One region of the Mitsuokella apri genome, then DNA from elsewhere that is predicted to be linked to it. Evidence: predicted binding sites of a transcription regulator. Region 1 holds the regulator's gene; the other holds the start of a gene.
What was found. The regulator HrcA, encoded in region 1, represses chaperone genes, less so after heat shock. The targets are predictions, from matches to a motif close to TGTTAGCACTCNNNNNNNNNGAGTGCTAACA.
Positions count from the first base shown of each region.

Region 2: groES (co-chaperone GroES) is a predicted target of HrcA. The motif match lies at 1,181-1,211, and genes of this name have one in related genera.

Region 1 covers NZ_JBHYRS010000001.1:487,491-490,637, reverse strand. Annotated here, with positions in the region: gene ACE419_RS02310 (DUF488 domain-containing protein) at 1-113, shown strand, start outside; gene ACE419_RS02305 (glutaredoxin domain-containing protein) at 147-428, shown strand; gene hrcA (heat-inducible transcriptional repressor HrcA) at 644-1,678, shown strand; gene grpE (nucleotide exchange factor GrpE) at 1,719-2,348, shown strand; gene dnaK (molecular chaperone DnaK) at 2,423-3,147, shown strand, end outside.
Region 2 covers NZ_JBHYRS010000009.1:3,980-7,126, reverse strand. Annotated here, with positions in the region: gene ACE419_RS10360 (sulfate adenylyltransferase subunit 1) at 1-1,068, shown strand, start outside; gene groES (co-chaperone GroES) at 1,252-1,536, shown strand; gene groL (chaperonin GroEL) at 1,554-3,147, shown strand, end outside.

The DNA of each region.
Region 1 (3,147 bases):
AGACGCAGAATGTGACTTTGCTGTTTGCGGCGAAGAACCAGCAGGAAAATCATGCGCTTGTGCTCGCGGCCTGGCTGCGGAAGAAGACGGCAGAGCCTGATACAACGGCATGACAAGGATAAAAGGCAATGGAAAGGATGAACGATATGAAAAAAGTTACCATGATTAAGATGCAGGGCTGCCCGTACTGCGCCAAAGCAGCACAGGCCATCGAAGAGCTGCGCGCAGAGCAGCCGGCTTACCAGTCGGTCGAGGTCGAAGTCATCGACGAGAACGAGCAGCAGGATAAGGCCAAGGCCTATGCCAAAGACTATTACTACGTACCGAGCCTGTTTGTCGAGGGCAAAAAGGTCTTCGAGGCTCATCCGGGCGATGACTACGATACCATCAAGGCAGCGGTCAAGGAAGCTTTTGACGCGGCAAAATAAAATATTTATGCGCAGTATGCATGCAGAAACCGAAGAAGGACCTGTTATCAAGGCCCTTCTTTTTCATTTCTGAAAAAAGTCGAAAATAATTTTGACTTTTTGACATTTTAGGTGTTGACTTTTTGTTTTTTTCGGTGTATATTCTTTATAGATTCAAAGTTAGCACTCAGGTAATCAGAGTGCTAACAGGAGAGATCAAGGAAGGGGGCAGGCAGATGAAGGATGAACTTGATGAACGCAAGAAGCGCGTGCTGCAGGCAATTGTCGATGATTACATCGAGTCGGCAGAGCCGGTCGGCTCGCGGACACTGGCGCGCAAGTATGACCTCGGCGTCAGTCCTGCGACCATCCGCAACGAGATGGCAGACCTCGAGATGCTTGGGTATCTCGAGCAGCTGCATACCTCTTCCGGCAGGATTCCGTCCTCGAAAGGATATCGCTTCTATGTGGACGGCCTGATTCCCCCGAAGCCCGTGAGTGATGAGGAGAAAGTCCTCATCGACCGCTGGTATAAGGCAAGGGTCAAGCGCATCGACGAGGTCTTTCAGGAGACGGCGCGCATCATCTCGCAGGTGACGAAGAATGTTTCTTTGGTGCTTGCCCCGCAGATGACACAGGCTGCGTTCCGCTGTCTGCAGTTCCTGCCGCTCGATGACCGCCGCGTCATCACGGTACTCATGACGGATGCAGGCTTCATCGAGAACAAGATTCTCGAGATGCCGGACGGTGCCACGTTTGCGGACTTCCAGCGCATGGCCAAGGTCATCAACAAGAATCTTGCCGGTCAGACGCTGCGGTCGATTGACCATCCGGCCATGGCGCAGATCCGCGATGAGATTCAGGATGAGCCGCTTTACGAATCAGCGGTCGAAATCATTCATCGGGCCCTTGATTCCGGCAAGCGCGAACGCCTGTACCTCGGCGGTACGACGCAGATGCTGGAACAGCCGGAGTTCCACGACGTGGAAAAAGTCAAGGAAACGCTGCTCGTGCTCGAGAAGGAAGAGCTCATGAAAGACGTGCTGCATGCCCATATGGGCGACGGCCTTGAAGTCACGATTGGTCAGGAAAATGAAGACAGTCACTTCAAGGACAGCAGCATCATCACGGCGACGTACCATCTCGATGGACAGCTTCTAGGCACCATTGCAGTGCTAGGCCCGACGCGTATGGAATACGCAAAGGCCATGAGCCTGCTTGAATATATGAATTCCAATCTTACAGAAGTCATCAAGCGGTTCCACTGGTAGAGCCGCAGAAATCCAGAAACTACGTGAAGAGGTGATTGTTTTGCCATCCTTTATCAAAGATGAAATGAAGAAAAAAGATGAGCAGAAGATGCAGGAAATGAAGCAGGAAATCGACGAAGCGGAAGCAGCTGCTGAGGACGCTGCCGAAGGCTCCGAAGAAGAACCTGCAGATGAGGCAGCAAGTCAGGAAGATACGGCTGCACAGGAGGAGATTGAAGCCTTGAAAAGCCAGGTTGAAAAACTGACAGCCGATCTTCAGGAGATGAAAGACCGCCTTCTGCGGCTGCAGGCTGATTTTGAGAACTTCCGCCGCCGTTCGGCGAAGGAACGCGAAGAAATCTCGTCGGTGGTCACGCAGAACTTCTGCAAGGACATGCTGCCGCTGCTCGATAATTTCGAACGCGCAATGGCAGCCGAGACGAAAGACGCCGCGGCTTTCCAGAAGGGCGTTGAGATGATCTTCACGCAGTTCCAGGAAGTCCTCAAGAAGAACGGCCTTGAGCATATCGAGGTCGAAGGCAAGAAGTTCGACCCGAACTTCCATCAGGCGGTCATGCGGGTCGAAGACCCCGATAAAGAAGATGACACGGTTGCCCAGGAGCTCCAGAAGGGCTACATGGTCAAGGGCCGCGTTATTCGTCCAAGCATGGTTCAGGTTGTTTCGAACTGAAGTCACAAGAACGAAGCACCTGTTCATCAATATAGATCATTCAAGTTTTACATAAAGTTTAGGAGGATGTTACCATGTCTAAAGTAATTGGTATCGATTTAGGTACGACGAACTCCGTTGTATCTGTCATGGAAGGCGGCGAACCGACCGTCATCACGAACCCTGAGGGCAGCCGCATCACGCCGTCTGTCGTCGGTTTCACGAAAGATGGTCAGCGCCTTGTCGGTCAGCTGGCAAAACGTCAGGCTGTATCGAATCCGGACCGCACGATTTCGTCCATCAAACGTCATATGGGCGATCCGAACTACAAAGTAACGATTGATGGCAAGGATTACACGCCGCAGGAAATCTCGGCTATGATCCTGCAGAAACTCAAGGGCGATGCTGAAGCATACCTCGGCGAGACGGTCACGCAGGCTGTCATCACGGTTCCGGCTTACTTCAACGACAGCCAGCGCCAGGCAACGAAGGACGCCGGCAAAATTGCAGGCCTCGATGTCCTGCGTATCGTCAACGAGCCGACGGCTGCAGCCCTTGCTTATGGCCTGGATAAAGATAAAGATGAGACCATCCTCGTCTTCGACCTCGGCGGCGGCACGTTCGATGTCTCCATCCTCGAGCTCTCCGAAGGCACGTTCGAAGTACAGGCTACGAACGGTGATACGCACCTCGGCGGCGATGACTTCGACCAGAAGATCATCGACTGGATGGTCAGCGAATTCAAACAGGAGAACGGCATCGACCTTTCTCAGGACAAGATGGCTGCTCAGCGTCTGAAGGAAGCTGCTGAAAAAGCAAA
Region 2 (3,147 bases), on a different contig from region 1:
AAGAAATCCCCGAATATGCCCTGGTATGATGGCCCGACGCTGCTTGAGTATCTTGAGACGGTCGATGTCACGGCCGTGCAGGAAGATGGTTTTTATATGCCCGTACAGCGCGTCTGCCGTCCAAACCATGAATTCCGCGGCTTTCAGGGACAGATTGAGAGCGGCAGCATTGCCGTCGGCGATACCATTACCTCGCAGCCAAGCGGCGAACAGGCCGAAGTCAAAAAGATTTTGGTGGCAGACCGCGACGTGCAGTCGGCCTTTAAGGGACAGCCTGTGACCATTCAGCTGAACCGTGAGGTCGATGTTTCGCGCGGCTGCGTGCTCGAAAAGGGAAGCCATGTCCGTCAGGCCGCGAATTTCAAGGCTGAAATCCTCTGGATGGACGATGTGCCTCTTTCCATCGGCAAGAACTTCATGGTCTTCCTCGGCACGAAGAAGATTCCGGGCATACTGACGAATATCGATTACCGCATCGACATCAACAGCGGCGAGCATGTCAAGGCGGATGGACTCAAGAAGAATGAAATTGCCGTCTGCGAGATTGCCGTGACGGAGCCCATCGTGCTCGATACGTTCAATCATCACCGCACACAGGGCGAGCTCATCCTCATTGACCGCATCAGCAATATGACCGCGGCCTGCGGCGTTGTGCGTGAAATTCCGGATGCCAGTGAAAAACGTCATTTCGCTGCCAATCAGCAGATGCGCAGCGCCCTGAACTGGCAGGCCCCGCTGGCCGTGGCCTTTGAGCCGCAGAATGACGGCCTTTCCCTTGCTGATATCGAAGAAGCCGAGTACTACCTCGTGCGCAATGGCCGTCACACGTATCTTTATCATCCGCAGGCCGGCGAAGATTATGAAAATACCCTGCAGCATCTCCTGCAGGCCGGCCTCGTCGTCCTGCTCGTGCTCGACAAAGGGCAGGAAGTACCGGAAAATGTACGCCGCTTTGCCGAATTTGTGGGAGAAGGTGTCAATGAACTGAATTCCCAGCAGATTGCGGAAAAGATCCTGCATCATTCCATGCTCGATTCGATGATGGCGCCAAATAACTGGATTATTTAAGAAAGAAAATTACATCTTATCAAGGCAGTCAAAATGACTGCCTTTGTTTTTTTGACTTTTTTATGGAATTTATATTGACATTTTGACTTAGAGGGGGTAATATAAAGACTGTAGTTAGCACTCGGGACTAGTGAGTGCTAACACCATAACAAAGTAAATTCATTTTATAGGAGGAAGATACCTATGATTAAGCCATTGGGCGAAAGAGTTGTCATCGAAGTTGCAGAAAGCGATGTAAAGACGGCCAGCGGCATTGTACTGCCGGACACGGCCAAAGAGAAACCGCAGAAGGGCACGGTTGTGGCAGTTGGTACGGGCAAGCTGCTCGATAATGGTGAGCGCGCCGCTATGGAAGTCAAGGTTGGCGATGGCGTCATCTTCTCCAAATATTCGGGTTCCGAAGTCAAGGTTGACGGCAAGGACTATTTGATTGTTCGCGAGAGCGACATTCTGGCAGTTGTGGAATAATTTCGGAGGTAATATAAATGGCAAAGCAGATTCTGTTTGATGAAGAAGCACGCCGCGCACTCGGCCGCGGTGTTGACGCACTGGCAAATGCAGTAAAAGTAACGCTCGGACCTAAGGGCCGCAACGTTGTCCTCGATAAGAAATTCGGCGCTCCGACCATCACGAACGATGGTGTCACGATTGCCCGCGACATCGAGCTCGAGGATCCGTTTGAAAACATGGGCGCACAGCTCGTCAAGGAAGTCGCCACGAAGACGAACGACATCGCCGGCGATGGTACGACGACGGCAACGCTTCTGGCACAGGCCATGATTCATGAAGGCATGAAGAATGTCGCAGCCGGTGCCAACCCGATGATCATCAAGAAGGGCATTGATGAAGCAGTCAAGGCTCTCGTTGAGGAGATCAAGGCTAAAGCTAAGAAAGTCGAAGGCCAGGCTGATATCGCACAGGTCGCTACGATTTCTTCCGCAAACGAAGAGACGGGCCGCCTGATTGCTGAAGCCATGGAAAAAGTCGGCAAAGATGGCGTCATTACGGTTGAGGAATCCAAGACGATGCGCACGAACCTTTCCGTCAAGGAAGGCATGCAGTTCGACCGCGGCTACATCTCCCCGTACCTCGTTACGGATACGGATAAGATGGAAGCAACGCTTGACGACCCGTACATCCTGATTACGGACCGCAAGATTTCGGCTATCAACGACATTCTGCCGATTCTCGAGCAGGTCGTAAAAGCTGGCAAACAGCTCGCCATCATCGCTGAGGATGTTGACGGCGAAGCTCTGACGACGATTGTTGTCAACAAGCTGCGCGGTACGTTCAAGGCTCTGGCTGTCAAGGCTCCGGGCTTCGGCGACCGCCGCAAGGCTATGCTGCAGGATATCGCAACCCTGACGGGCGGCACGGTCATCAGCGAAGAAGTCGGCCGCAAGCTCGACAGCGTTACGCTCGCTGACCTCGGTCAGGCACACAAGATGGTCTCTACGAAGGACGAGACGACGATCATTGGCGGCAAGGGCGACAAAGAAGCCATTGCCGAGCGCGTTGCTCAGATCAAGCAGCAGATTTCCCAGACGACGAGTGATTTCGATAAGGAGAAACTGCAGGAGCGCCTCGCAAAACTCTCCGGCGGTGTTGCTGTCATCGAGATCGGCGCTGCTACGGAAGTCGAGATGAAGGACAAGAAGTACCGCATCGAAGATGCCCTGAACGCTACGCGTGCAGCTGTTGAAGAAGGCATTGTCGCAGGCGGCGGCACGACGTTCCTCGACATCCTGCCGGCACTCGACAAACTCGACGTCGAAGGCGACGAGAAGGTCGGTGTCAATATCGTAAGACGCGCTATCGAAGAACCGGTCCGTCAGATCGCTCAGAACGCAGGCCTTGAAGGTTCTGTCGTTGTCGAGAACGTTAAGAAGGCCGGCACGGGCATCGGCTTCAACGCACTCAAGAACGAGTATGTCGACATGCTCAAGGCTGGTATCGTTGACCCGGCTAAGGTTACGCGTTCTGCCCTGCAGAATGCAGCTTCGATTGCCTCCATGGTCCTCACGACGGAAACGCTCGTTGCGGACAAACCGGAAAAAGAAGCTCCGGCAGCAGCTGGTG